4 regions of the Pseudomonas sp. B392_1p genome follow, and region 4 is predicted to be linked to each of the others. Evidence: predicted binding sites of a transcription regulator. Region 4 holds the regulator's gene; each other region holds the start of a gene.
What was found. The regulator FliA, encoded in region 4, starts transcription of late flagellar genes. The targets are predictions, from matches to a motif close to CTAAAGTTTNNNNNNNNNNNGCCGNTAA.

Region 1 (3,576 bases), on a different contig from region 4:
ACCTTGTCATAGGTCAGGCGGGCATGGGAGTTGATCACACCCTCGCAGAACTGGTAATCCGTCATCTTGCCGGTGCGTGACAGCTCAATCATGCAGACCATCGCCAGACGGTCGACATTCGGATTGAGCGAGCACAACCCGTTGGACAAGGCCTCCGGCAGCATCGGCACGACCTGCTCGGGAAAATACACTGAGTTGCCGCGCTGGCTGGCTTCTTCATCCAGTGCCGAGCCGACCTTTACATAGAAGGACACGTCGGCAATCGCCACATACAGACGCCAGCCGCCACCCTTTATCGGCTCAGCAAACACCGCATCATCGAAGTCGCGCGCATCTTCACCGTCGATGGTGACGAACGGCAAATGGCGTAAATCAACGCGCTTCTCTTTATCCTTCTCTGCCACGTCTGGCTTGAGTTTGCCGGCTTCTTTAACAACCTCGTCGGGCCAGACGTGGGGAATATCGTAGCTGCGCAGCGCCACTTCGATTTCCATGCCCGGCGCCATGTATTCGCCCAGCACCTCGACCACTTCGCCTTGCGCCTGGCGAAAGCCACTGGGCCACTGTTCAATGCGCACCTGGACGAACTGTCCATGCTGGGCCTGCCCTTGTTTGCCGGGCGGAATGAGGATTTCCTGCTGAATCTTCGGATTATCCGCCACCACGCAGGCGATGCCGCTCTCATCGAAGAAGCGGCCAACCAGCGTCTCGTGGGCGCGCTCGACGACTTCCGCCACAGCGCCCTCGCGACGTCCGCGCCGGTCAAAGCCAGCCACCCGTGCCAGCACCTTGTCGCCATCAAAGACCAGGCGCATCTGCGCTGGACTGAGAAACAGGTCGTCACTGCCGTCATCGGGGATCAGAAAACCGAAGCCGTCACGATGCCCACTGACGCGCCCGCGAATCAAATCCAGTTTATCCACCGGGGCATAAGCGCCACGCCGGGTGTAGACAAGCTGGCCGTCGCGCTCCATGGCGCGCAGACGGCGACGCAGCGCCTCGAGCTGCTCGTCGGTGGTCAGCCCGAACTCATCGACCAATTGCTCGCGGCTTGCCGGAGCGCCACGCTCATCCAGCCGTAGCAGAATCAGCTCACGGCTGGGAATGGGGTTATCGTATTTTTCCGCCTCGCGGGCGGCCTCGGGATCGAGGGATTGCCAATCGGCCATTAAGCGAAGTCACCTGTATATAAAAGGGGCAGGACCGCCCTGTTGCTATTGAAGCGCGAAATGCTGTCCGACGGCAGCCTTCCCTGAACAATTATTTTCACCATCAGGGGTTTACAAGCCAAATGCTCAACCGTATAGTTCGCGCCCACAACGTTGCAGAGACGTTGTAACACGGAAATAAGTAAGTATCATTGTTTCCCGTGCCCAGGTGGCGGAATTGGTAGACGCACTAGGTTCAGGTCCTAGCGGTGGCAACACCGTGGAAGTTCGAGTCTTCTCCTGGGCACCATTTTTCTGTAATCCATGTCGCAAGACCGGGATTTAGTAGCAACGAAGCCGCCGGCTTCGCACCGAGTGAAATCGGTAACCGGCGAACAAGTCGATGAGCGATCATCGCAATGTGCCCAGGTGGCGGAATTGGTAGACGCACTAGGTTCAGGTCCTAGCGGTGGCAACACCGTGGAAGTTCGAGTCTTCTCCTGGGCACCACTCTTCTAAAAAAACCGAGCTATCCAGCTCGGTTTTTTTTCGTCTGCATTTTGCCTTCGACAACATCAGCCTAGATATACAGCTCTTCGTGCCGCTGCCGATTACTTGTTAACGCAAACACAGTCGTTTGCCGCAGACTTTCGGACACTCCATGAACGCATTTATCAACTCTTCGCTGCGCAGTCTCGGCCTGCGCACGCTGAGCCATCAGTTTCTGTTTTCCTATGGCCTGATGTTCGTGCTGGCCCTGATCAGTACCGCCAGCCTCTACGCCAGCCTCTCGGTCTCGCCAGAAACCATCAACGTCGCGGGCGCTCAACGCATGCTGAGTCAGAAGATCAGCAAGGAAGCCCTCCTGCTGCAAACGGGGACCATCGAGCGCAGCCTTTTGCTGGCCACCATTGAGCAATTCGACAAAGCCCACCGCGACCTGCTGCACGGCAACCCGCAACGCGGCATCAGCCAAATACAAGTCCCCGCCATTCAGACCCAACTGCAGGCCGTTGGCGGTCACTGGCGAACCCTGCGCGATCAGGTACAGAACCTCAAGTCTGGCGATCAGCTTGACCTGCGACGCTTGCAACAGAACTCCGTGACCCTGATCAAGGAAATGAACGACGCGGTCACCCTGATGACCCGGCACGCAGAGAGCACTCAGCGCCAGCAACTGCAGATAGCCTTTGTCGCTGTGCTGGGCATCCTTTTACTGGTCGCCGGCGGGCATCAATTCGGCATGCAGCCGCTGATGCGCGAACTGCGCAACGTCGAGCAAAGCCTGCGCCGTGTCGCCGACGGCGACCTCACGCAACATCTGCATTCGAACTGGAAGGACAACGAGATTGGCCATATCGTCCATGCCTGCAATCGCATGTCCGAACAGGTCCGCGAATTGCTCGCCCGGGTCAAACTGACCAGCGAGAAAACCAATCAGCATGTTGAACACACCCTAAACAGCCTGCAGACGTCAGAACGCAGCGCTGCCAGTCAACACTCGGAGCTGGACCAGGTCGCCACGGCGATGAACGAGATGAGCGCCAGTGTCGCCGAAGTCGCCCGCCACGCCAGCGACGCCGCTAACGCCGCCCAGGCCGCCGAACGAAATACTGAACAAGGCCAGCAGGCAGTTGAGCGCAGCACCCAATTGCTCACGGCTTTGAATTCCCAGATGGAAGAAGCAGGCAAGCAGATGCAAGCCCTGGAAACTGAAAGCCTGGAGGTCGGCAAAGTCTTGGAAGTGATCAGCGGGATTGCCGAACAGACCAACTTGCTGGCATTGAATGCGGCCATCGAAGCGGCGCGAGCCGGCGAGGCCGGACGCGGCTTTGCCGTTGTCGCCGACGAAGTGCGCACCCTGGCCAGCCGCACCCAAGAGTCCACTGGCGAGATCGGCAGCATCATCACCCGCCTGCAGGACCGCGCACGCGACTCCCTGCAACACATGCAGCGCAATGCCGCCCAAACCAGCAGCAATCTGCAACAGAGCCGACAGGCCTCGCAACTGCTGGACACCATGGCGCAGGACATGGACGCGATCAATGGCCTGAATCTGCAGATTGCCTCCGCAGCCGAGCAACAGAACCTGGTCGCCCAGGACATCGATCAGCGCATCACCCAACTGACCGCACTGGCCAACCAGTCACACCGCGACAGCGAGGATGCGGTGCACAGCAGCCGGGAAATCCGTAACGGCATGGATAACCTCAATCAACTGCTCAATCGCTTCAGAACCTAAGCTCCACGCAGTATTCGCAGGCACAAAAAAACCGCCCTGAAGGGCGGTTTTTTCACATCAGCCAACGCTTAGGCGTAAGGATGACGCATCACGATGGTCTCGTTGCGGTCCGGGCCGGTGGAGACGATGTCGATCGGTGCGCCGACCAGCTCCTCAATGCGCTTGATGTAAGCACGAGCATTGGCT
Region 2 (3,576 bases), on a different contig from region 4:
GCTGCATATGCTTGGGGTCGAGTTGACTGCGCTGGAAAACTGCGAGGCTGTTTATGCTGATGAGTTGATACGGGGCGGGGACGCCATTGGGGCGCTTTTCCGACCTGATTTCAACCTGGACTTGCTCCTTAGTCTACCAAGCGGCATGGCGCGACACTGGTTGTACCGTCAAGAGTCTTTTGTGGAATTGGGCGGCTTCGATGCCCGCTACCCGGCAGCCTTGGAACTCGACCTGATTACGCGCTTGATTGAGCAAAAAGGCATTTCTGCCATTGGTCACCTGGACGAGCCATTGCTAATTGCCGACTCTATTAGTCTGCTCAATATCCCGGATGAAGTCAGTATTCTTGAGCGCCACCTTCAGCGTCGCGGCTATCCCAATGGCAAGGTCGTCGCCGACCTGCCTGGTCGCTATCGTTTGATCTACAACCATGACGACAAGCCGCTGGTTTCCATCATCGTGCCCACCAAGGATCAGCTACCCATGCTGCTCCGGTGCATTACCAGCCTGCTTGAGAAAACCCGCTACCCCAACTTCGAAGTGCTGATTGTCGATAACAATAGCGAGACGGCGGAGGCGCGTGATTGGCTGAATGGCGTAGAAAAAATGGGGGCCGACAAGGTACGCGTGCTGCGCTATCCGCACCCGTTCAATTACTCAGCGATCAACAATATGGCGGCCCGCGAGGCCCGCGGTGAATACCTCGTATTGCTCAACAACGATACCGCGATCTTGCGTGAAGACTGGTTGGAAGCATTGATGAACCACGGGCAGCGCCCCGAGGTAGGCATCGTGGGCGCCAAGTTGCTGTATCCGACCGGCCAGATCCAGCATGCCGGGGTAATCCTTGGTCTGCGGGGCCCTGCGGACCATCCATTCATTGGGGCGGAGCAAACCGATTCTGGCTACATGCAGCGGATGCAGGTTGATCAGAATCTGACGGCTGTGACAGCGGCCTGCTTGCTGATTCGCAAGAGCATTTACGAGGATGTAGGTGGCTTGGATGAAGAGGCCTTCAAGGTTTCCTATAACGACGTTGACCTGTGCCTAAAAGTGCGTGAAGCGGGCTATCTGACCGTATGGACGCCACACTCGGTCGTCATGCATGTGGGCAACGTCAGTCAAAATAACGTTGATCCTGCGAAGGCCGAGGCCAAGCGCAAGCGCTTTATGGCTGAGCAGGATGCGATGTATGAAAAATGGCTGCCACTTATTGCTCGAGATCCGGCGTATAACGCCAACTTATCATTGAATGGCAAGGGCTTCGAAATTGAGGTGGATGCCAATCTCACTTGGCGTCCTTTGAGCTGGCGCCCGCTGCCGGTGGTCCTGGCCCATATGGCTGACAAGACGGGTTGCGGTCAGTATCGGGTCATCCAGCCGTTCAATGCGGCAAAGGAGGCCGGGCTTATTGATGGTACGTTGTCAGGCAGGTTGCTTAGCATTCCTGAGCTGGAGCGTTATAACCCCGACTCCATTGTCCTGCAGCGGCAGGTGACGGATGCCCAATTGGAGATAGTGGGGCGGATGAATAAGTTCTCCAAGGCCTTCAAGGTCTTCGAGCTGGATGATTACCTGCCCAATTTACCGATCAAGAGTGTGCATCGAGGCCATATACCCAAGGATATTCTTAAGTCCATACGGCGTGGCCTGGGTTATGTGGATCGCTTTGTGGTGTCTACCGAGCCGTTGGCTGAGGCCTTTGCCGGTATGCATGCGGATATTCAGGTCGTCAAGAACCGCCTGGATCCGCGTTGGTGGACTGGCCTGAGCAGCGAACGGCGCGTGTCTGATAAGCCGCGAGTGGGTTGGGCGGGGGGTTCCAGTCATACCGGTGACCTGGAAATGATCGCTGATGTGGTCAAGGAATTGGCTAACGAAGTGGAGTGGGTATTCTTCGGCATGTGCCCGGACAAACTGCGGCCTTATGTGCACGAGTTTCACCCCGGAATCGATATCGAGGAGTATCCGGCTGCGCTGGCGGGCTTGAATCTGGACCTGGCGTTGGCACCGGTTGAGCCGAACCTGTTTAATGAGTGCAAGAGCAACCTGCGCTTGTTGGAATACGGCGCTTGCGGCTTCCCGGTGGTGTGCACCGATCTGGTTTGTTACCAGGGCGATCTGCCGGTGACACGGGTGAAGAACCGCTTCAAGGATTGGGTGGATGCGATTCGCATGCACCTGTCCGACCTGGATGCGACGGCGAAGATTGGCGATGAGCTACGCGCTGCTGTGCACAAAGACTGGATGCTTGAGGGGGATAACCTGGAACTGTGGCGCAAGGCTTGGCTGCCGGGTTAATCGCTAAGCAAAGCCCGCAGTGCCGCGGGCTTTTGCGTTTTGGTGGTTGCGTTCGGGTGCACGGGATCGCAGGGCGCAGCATTACCGACGTGCTGGCACTGATATCGACGCGGCCAGCAGTAGGCTACGATTCCTCTCGCTCAACTCGTCCCTGCAGCCCCGGAGAAGGGGGTTGGGGAGTAACCCGGATAACGTCGTGCTATATGGTTGCAAATGTGCACCAGGACACGTAGTGGCGTGGTAATGGCGAAAAAAGACGCAGGTACCCCTAAAGCATCCGCGAGAGTCGACGATAACCCTTATGACAGTTCTCCAGGCCACATCAGGCGCAAGCCGAGGGCGTGGGAACCTTAAGCCAACCCATGAGGATTCCATAGATGGCTCTCTCCGTTAATACCAACATTGCTTCCCTGACTACTCAGAAGAACCTGAACCGTGCTTCGGACAGCCTGTCCACCAGCATGCAGCGTCTGTCCAGCGGCCTGCGCATCAACAGCGCCAAGGATGATGCCGCCGGTCTGCAGATTTCCAACCGTCTGACCAGCCAAATCAACGGCCTGAACGTTGCCACCAAGAACGCCAACGATGGTATCTCCATCGCACAAACCGCTGAAGCGGCCATGGGCGAATCCACCTCCATTCTGCAGCGCATGCGCGAACTGGCTCTGCAGTCCGCCAACGGTTCCTACGGTGACGAAGACCGCGCCTCCATGCAGGCCGAGTACAGCGCGCTGACCTCTGAGCTGAACCGTATCGCCGAAACCACCACCTTCGGTAGCCGCAATCTGCTGGACGGCTCCTTCGGTACCACCGCCTTCCAGGTCGGCGCCAACGCCTACGAAACCATCAACATCAGCATGGACAGCGTCGCTGCCAACAAGATCGGTTCCAACCAGGTCGGTTCGGCCAGTGGCGGCGCCGTGGGCACCACTCCCCTGGCATCCGGTAGCGCCACCATTGTCGGCGGCGGCCAGGCTGTAACCGTGTCCTATGACGCCAGCGGCTCGGCCAAGAGCATTGCCCAGGCAATGGATGGTGCCATCGGTGGTCTGAGCGTCTCCGCTCGTACCGTTGTCACCCTGGACGGCGATGCCCTGAGCTCCGGCTCCGTGGGTAACTTCAAGCTGACCGTGGGCGAAGAGTCCATCGAAATCCTCGGCGCCACCAGCGAGCAGCAACTGTTCGAACAACTGCGCGACAACGCCAGCAAGCTGAACGTGACTGTTGCCTACGACGGCAAGGAAATCAGTGTCATCAACGAAGCGGGTGAGAAC
Region 3 (3,576 bases), on a different contig from region 4:
AGCGATGCCCCTGATGTTCGCCGCGGCGAATCTGGGCACGCTCGGTACGCCAGGCCATGCGTATGCCTTCGTGATACCCCTGGACATGGAAGCTCTCACCCCCTAGCAGGCGGGCCTCGCCGTCGGCAGGTACCAGTTCATCCAGCGCGAGCAAGCCACGCTCCCGATCAAGATCCACCAGAAGGCTCTGGTAGTGCTGAGTTTGGCCGTCGAAGGTGATTGTCAAACTATCCAGGCCTTGCTGGAGCAGCTTTAAACTGGCGAGGATTTCCAAGGGTTCCCGGAGTATCACCGGGCCTTGGGGCGCGTTGTCATCATCCAGGAATTTTGACACTGTCTCGAAGTCTCCGAACGGTACGACACCGACCTGCCCCTGCGAGCATCGAGGCAGATCAGTTTATTAATTCAGGCCAGATTGATGGGGCGCTGGCGGGCTATGTTACCGGTGCTCTGACCGCGACGGTTATAGAGCCCGGCGGTGTCATTCTTGCCGCGCACGATCATCAGCAACCCTTCGACACTGCTCTGGCCATGCTGGATGAGGCGGCCATTGCTCAGGTTGGCTTCCTGGCAGCGCTGCAGCAGTTCACTCAGGGTATCGGCACTTTCCATCAGTGCGGGGCCCTGCGGCGAGCGTTGCGCAAACGCTTGCAGGCCATCACGGTCGGGCGTCAGTTGCAGACCACGCAACAGCTCGCTGCGCTGCTGGCGATGCTGCTCAAGCAGGGCAAGCAGCTGTTGTTTCTCTTCCAGCAGTTCTTCCAGCAGCGCCAGCTCACTGCGACTCAAGGCCTGATACTCGCTGTCGAGCAGCGCGAGCAGACGCTCAGCGCTGGCGATATCGTCATTGAACTGCTGCAAAAGGCTTACTGCTGGCATAACAACCTCTGTTGAGCGGGCGTCCTGCTCCCTCGCGGGTCAATCAGCGCAGGGTTTCGAAACCGAGCAGCTTGCTGGCCACGCGCTGGCTGTCGACCTGATAGCTGCCATCGGCGATGGCTTGCTTGATTTGTGCCACGCGTTCGTGGTCGACACTGGGCTGGCTACGCAATTGATCGCTGATCTGCTGCAACTGTTGAGCCTCAGCACTGAGAAGTACCGGCTCGCCACTTTTGGCCGGTGTTGCAGGCTGGGCCAGCGCGGTGTCGATCGGCGGCTGCGCCGCATTGCTGCGGTTTGTGCTGGGCGGGACGGGGGTGCCGTTCGACCGCTGAATGTCGATAACCATGATTCGCTACCTCGGACGGGTGTATGGACGCATGCCATTATTCTCGGCCAGGGCGGCAGGAACTTTAGTGCGATCCGATACGGTTTTGCGTTTCGGGTCACAGTTTAAAGGATTTAAACAGTTCTTGACGGTTTAGAGGTCCACTTCCACCTGTCCGGGGCCACTGATCCTGGCCTTGATGATGCGTTGGGAGCCCAGGTTGCGTACCCGGATCTGTTCACCTGGCGCTCCGTTGCTCAGCGCTTCGCCGGGCATGCGTACATTCAGGCCGCTGTTGCGGGCGCTGATGACGACCTGATCACCTTTGCTCACCACATCGGCTCGTTCCAGGTGGTTGGGGGTGAGGATCTGGTCGGCGGTGACGGGGCGCGTCAATTTGTAGCCCAGGGCCTGATCCAGCTCGGTCAGATAGCCTTGGCTGAGCTGGCCGACGTCGCGCTCCGCCAGGCGGATATCTGCAAAACCGATGGTGCTTGAGCGCGCCAAGGGGCGCGCGACGGCGACTACGTCGCGATACAGGCGCACTTGGGCGGGGACAAAGACGCTCCAGGGCGAACGACCGCTGCAGCCGACGCGCACGGTGACCCGGCCGATGGGCTGTGGCGGGTTTTCCAGGCTGGCATACAGGGGTTGGTCGCAAAACGGCATGCGCAACCGTGGGTCCAGTCGGTTCATGTCGATTTCATGGCGCCCGGCGATGGCGCTGCGCTGCAAGTAGTCGGCGACAGTGGCCTCAAGAAATGCCTGGGCTGTGCCGATAAGCTGATCAGGTAGCGTTTGTGGTGTTGGCGCCGCCTGTGACGAGATGCTGTGCAGCACGGCAACGCAGGCGAGGGGCTGAGCAAGCCTGGATAAACGTCGTAAAAATGACAGGGCAATCTTCATGCCCTAAAAGAAGCAAAGTACGTGCCGCCAGGTAAAAGGCGAGCATCGAACTTTGGTGCGCGTGTGGGTAAGCACGGCGGCACTTTCCGTCCCTACCTGAACATACAACGTTCTATTCATATCAAGGGAGCCGGCATGGCTGGTGTAATGGACTCGGTAAACCAGCGCACTCAGCTGGTCGGACAGAATCGCCTGGAGCTCTTGCTGTTTCGTCTCGACGGCAGTCAGCTGTATGGCATCAATGTCTTCAAGGTCAAGGAAGTACTGCCTTGTCCCCGTCTGAATGTCATGCCCAAATCGAGCGCGGTAGTGTGTGGCGTGGCGAATATCCGTGGCGGAACCGTTCCGATTCTCGACCTGTCGATGGCTACCGGCCGTCGCGCTCTGACCGAGCGGCAGAACAGTTTCGTCATCATCACCGAATACAACTCACGCGTGCTGGGCTTCCTGGTGCGCTCGGTGGAACGCATCGTCAACCTCTACTGGCATGAGGTGCATCTGCCGCCCAAGGGCACCGGACGGGATCATTACCTGACTGCGGTGACCCATGTGGATGATCGGCTGGTGGAAATCATCGATGTAGAAAAGATTCTTGCCGAAGTCATACCGACCAAAGAAACGGTCTCTGATCACGTCATTTCCGCGCAGGCTCAGCAGTTTGCCGAGACTCAGCACGTGCTGGTGGTGGATGATTCATCGGTTGCCCGCAAGCAGCTGATTCGTTGCCTGGAAAGCCTTGGCGTCGAGGTCACTGCTCTGTGCGATGGTCGCCAGGGACTCGAGTATCTGCAAAACATGCTCAACGAGGGGCGCAGCCCTGAGAAGGAGCTGCTCATGGTCATTTCCGATATCGAAATGCCGGAGATGGATGGGTACACTCTGACCGCAGAAATTCGCCAGGACCCGCGCATGAGCAAGCTGCATGTGCTTTTGCATACCTCGCTGTCAGGGGTGTTCAACCAGGCGATGGTCAAGAAGGTGGGTGCGGACGACTTCCTCGCCAAGTTTCGCCCGGATGAACTCGCGACCCGAGTCATCGAGCGAATCACTGCGCAAAGCAACTGAGAGCTGCGGTTTTCGGCATTCCATAACGTTAAAGGCGGGCTAGGTGTCTTCGGGTAATTTGGATTTTGAACTGTTCCGGGACTTTCTGGAAAAAACCAGTGGGATTCTGCTTGGCAGCAATAAGCAGTATCTGGTGTCCAGTCGGCTGAACCGGCTCCTGGAAGAGCAAGGCATCAAAAGCCTCGGCGAGCTGGTGCAGCGAATCCAGAGCCAGCCGCGCAGCGGTCTGCGTGAGCTGGTGGTCGACGCCATGACCACCAACGAAACCCTGTGGTTTCGCGACGGCTATCCGTTCGAGGTTCTCAAAAGCCGGGTACTGCCGGAGCTGCTCAAGGCCAACCCGCATCAGCGCCTGCGTATCTGGTCGGCAGCCTGTTCTTCGGGGCAGGAACCCTATT
Region 4 (3,576 bases):
CGGCGTGGCGACCTGCTCGGGCTTGAACTGACCCTTGCCATGCAACTCGTCGAGCAGGCTTTCGAATTCATTATCAGTAATGTTTTCACTGGCAGTCGGTTGCACCGGCGCTTCAATGGCATCCGGCGCGAACTTGCCTTTGCCATGCAGCTCGTCCAGCAGGCTTTCAAATTCGCCGTCAGTGATATCTTCACTCGTGGACGGCTGCACCGGCGCTTCGAGGGCATCCGGCACGAACTTACCCTTGCCGTGCAGCTCATCCAGCAGGCTTTCAAATTCGTCGTCAGTGATGTCCTCACTCGCGGCCGGCTGCACCGGCGCTTCAATGGCATCAGGCACGAACTTACCCTTGCCGTGCAGCTCATCCAGCAGGCTTTCAAATTCGTCGTCAGTGATTTCGTCTGTCACCGCTGCCGCCGGCTCGGCGATGGCACTGAGTAATTGATCGAACTCGCTGTCAGTAATGTCCACATCGGCGCCGGGCTTGGCAGCTTCGGATGTCGTGGCCGGAGTCTGAGCAACAGGCGCAACAGGCGCAGCGACGGGAGCGGCATTCGAGTCGGCCAGACGCGCCAGCGCGGCCAGCAGCTCGGGCGTGGCCGGTGTCAGTTCAGACCCTTCTCGCACCTCGGTAAACATGCCGTTAATGGCGTCGAGGGCCTGTAAGACCACGTCCATCAGCTCTGGATCGACGCGTCGTCCACCCTTGCGCAGCATGTCAAAGACGTTTTCCGCAATATGGCAACATTCCACCAGCTCATTGAGCTGCAGAAAGCCTGCACCGCCCTTGACGGTATGGAAACCGCGGAAGATCGCATTGAGCAGATCCATGTCATCCGGACGGCTTTCCAACTCCACCAACTGTTCGGACAGTTGCTCGAGAATCTCGCCGGCCTCCACCAGGAAATCCTGGAGGATTTCATCATCGGCGTCGAAGCTCATAACAGTGCCCCCTAAAACCCAAGACTGGAAAGCAGATCGTCGACGTCGTCCTGACCGGACACGACATCATCACGTTTATCGGCATTAAGTTGCGGACCTTCACCCTGTGAAGAATTTTTTTGTTGGTCTAGCTCCGCACGCAGTTCGGCATGGTCATGCTGAATACCCGTGAAACGATCGACATCACTGGCCATCAGCATCAGCTTGATCAGATCGCTTTCCACTTCGGTTACCAGCGAGGTGACGCGCTTGATGACCTGTCCGGTCAGGTCCTGGAAGTCCTGCGCCAGCATGATTTCATTCAACTGCGCACTGAAACGCTCGCTGTCCTGCTCGCACCGGGCAAAGAACTGCTCAACGCGACGGGCCAGATGGCGAAACCCCTGTACATCCATTTCACGCTGCATGAAGCGTTGCCACTCCTGGCGCAATGCGCTCGCTTCGTCATGCAGCGCACTGACCATCGGCACGGACTCCTCCACCAGATCCATGGTCCGGTTGGCCGCCCGCTCGGTCATCTCTACCACATAGGACAGGCGCTCGGTGGCGTCGGTGATTTGCGACGCCTCGTTGCCATCCGTCAAACGCGGATCGATATGAAAATTGACAATGGCGGTATGCAGTTCGCGGGTGAGCTTGCCCACTTCCTGATACAGACCGCGATCACGCACCTTGTTGAGCTCGTGGATGATCTGCACGGCCTCGCCGAACTGCCGATTCTCCAGGCTGTTCATCAACTCGCGGGCGTTGTGCATCAAGCTGGTTTCCAGCTCCCCCTTCACATCGCGGTTTTCCATTGTTCCTCCGAGGCCTGTCAGCCGTTGACTCGCTCGAAGATCTTTTCGATTTTTTCCTTGAGACCCTGAGCAGTGAAAGGCTTGACGACATAGCCGTTAACCCCTGCTTGCGCCGCTTCAATGATCTGGTCGCGCTTGGCTTCCGCAGTCACCATCAAAACCGGCAGGTTCTTCAGGCGCTCGTCGGCGCGCACGACGCGCAGCAGATCGATGCCGCTCATGCCGGGCATGTTCCAGTCCGTTACCAGGAAGTCGAAATTGCCGCTTTGCAACATGGGTAACGCCGTCAGGCCATCATCGGCCTCGGCGGTATTGGTGAAGCCCAGGTCACGCAGCAGGTTTTTGATGATGCGTCTCATCGTTGAAAAATCATCAACGATGAGGATTTTCATGTTCTTGTCCAAATTCGACCTCCACACAGTGTAAAAACGCAGCCGGTCTCCGGACTGCGCCCCCTATATCCCGAAAACCAGCGTACCCCTGATCAGCGTGCCCGCCAGGCGCTCAGCCGCACCCGCAACCGCGCGGCGCACTGGCTGTGCAACTGACTGACGCGGGACTCGCTGACCCCCAACACTTCGCCGATTTCCTTGAGATTCAGTTCCTCGTCGTAATACAGCGACAGCACCAGACGCTCACGCTCCGGCAGATTGGAGATCGCCTCGGCCAAAGCATTCTGAAAGCGTTCATCCTCATGCTCGCGTGCAGGGCTGGGATGGGAATGGTTGGGATCTTCATCCACCGCATTGCCTTCGTTCTCCTGCAGCAGGTCGTCGAAACTGAACAGTCGGCTTCCCAAGGTATCGTTGAGAATGCCGTAATAATCTTCGAGGCTTAACTGGAGTTCGGCAGCAACCTCGTGATCTTTAGCGTCGCGACCGGTTCTTGCTTCAATAACCCGGATCGCGTCGCTGACCATGCGGCTGTTGCGGTGCACTGAACGCGGTGCCCAGTCGCCCTTGCGTACCTCATCCAGCATGGCGCCGCGGATGCGAATACCGGCATAGGTCTCGAAACTCGCGCCCTTGCCCGAGTCGTATTTCTTCGACGCTTCCAGCAAGCCGATCATGCCGGCCTGCATCAGGTCCTCAACCTGCACACTGGCCGGCAGGCGAGCGAGCAGGTGATAGGCGATACGTTTGACCAACGGTGCATGACGCTCAATGAGTTGGCTTTGCGAATCCTCGGGCTGTGCCCGGCTGTACATGCGAAGTCCTTGGGAATTCATACGGAAGTATCACCAGGTCTTTTCACCAGTCGCTCGACAAAAAACTCCAGATGCCCGCGTGGGTTGGCAGGCAACGGCCAGCTATCGACCTGTTGCGCAATGGCCTTGAACGCCTGCGCACATTTGGAGCGCGGATAGGCTTCGTAGACGGCGCGCTGCTTTTGCATCGCCTTGCGCACCGTCTCATCCATGGGAATGGCGCCGACATACTGCAGGGCGACATCCAGGAAGCGATCAGTCACCTTGGTCAATTTGGCAAACAGATTGCGTCCTTCTTCCGCAGTACGGGTCATGTTCGCCAGTACGCGAAAGCGGTTCATGGCGTAATCACGATTGAGCAATTTGATCAGGGCGTAGGCATCGGTGATCGAGGTCGGCTCGTCGGTGACTACCACCAGAACCTCCTGGGCGGCGTGCACGAAACTCACCACTCCCTCGCCAATCCCTGCCGCGGTGTCGATGATCAAGACATCGAGGTTGTCACCGAGATCACTGAACGCCTGAATCAGCCCAGCATGCTGCTGAGTGGACAGGCGCACCATGCTCGCGGTGCCGGACGAGGCCGGCACGATGCGAATGCCGCCCGGCCCCTGCAACACCACATCACGC

Region 1: ACTV8E_RS16670 (methyl-accepting chemotaxis protein) is a predicted target of FliA. The motif match lies at 1,735-1,762, and genes of this name have one in related genera.
Region 2: ACTV8E_RS17860 (flagellin) is a predicted target of FliA. The motif match lies at 2,571-2,598, and genes of this name have one in related genera.
Region 3: flgM (flagellar biosynthesis anti-sigma factor FlgM) is a predicted target of FliA. The motif match lies at 1,269-1,296, and genes of this name have one in related genera.

The regions. Positions count from the first base shown of each region.
Region 1 covers NZ_JBQPXM010000012.1:105,981-109,556, reverse strand. The annotation lists partial or broken gene rnr (ribonuclease R) at 1-1,169, opposite strand, end outside; tRNA gene ACTV8E_RS16680 (tRNA-Leu) at 1,372-1,458, shown strand; tRNA gene ACTV8E_RS16675 (tRNA-Leu) at 1,572-1,658, shown strand; gene ACTV8E_RS16670 (methyl-accepting chemotaxis protein) at 1,810-3,390, shown strand; gene ACTV8E_RS16665 (adenylosuccinate synthase) at 3,459-3,576, opposite strand, start outside.
Region 2 covers NZ_JBQPXM010000014.1:53,464-57,039, reverse strand. The annotation lists gene ACTV8E_RS17865 (glycosyltransferase) at 1-2,302, shown strand, start outside; gene ACTV8E_RS17860 (flagellin) at 2,680-3,576, shown strand, end outside.
Region 3 covers NZ_JBQPXM010000005.1:83,252-86,827, reverse strand. The annotation lists gene ACTV8E_RS09020 (flagellar brake protein) at 1-334, opposite strand, end outside; gene ACTV8E_RS09015 (flagella synthesis protein FlgN) at 406-879, opposite strand; gene flgM (flagellar biosynthesis anti-sigma factor FlgM) at 923-1,228, opposite strand; gene flgA (flagellar basal body P-ring formation chaperone FlgA) at 1,361-2,113, opposite strand; gene ACTV8E_RS09000 (chemotaxis protein CheV) at 2,249-3,178, shown strand; gene cheR (protein-glutamate O-methyltransferase CheR) at 3,222-3,576, shown strand, end outside.
Region 4 covers NZ_JBQPXM010000006.1:142,384-145,959, forward strand. The annotation lists gene ACTV8E_RS10835 (chemotaxis protein CheA) at 1-942, opposite strand, end outside; gene ACTV8E_RS10840 (protein phosphatase CheZ) at 954-1,739, opposite strand; gene ACTV8E_RS10845 (chemotaxis response regulator CheY) at 1,757-2,131, opposite strand; gene fliA (RNA polymerase sigma factor FliA) at 2,224-2,967, opposite strand; gene fleN (flagellar synthesis regulator FleN) at 2,964-3,576, opposite strand, start outside.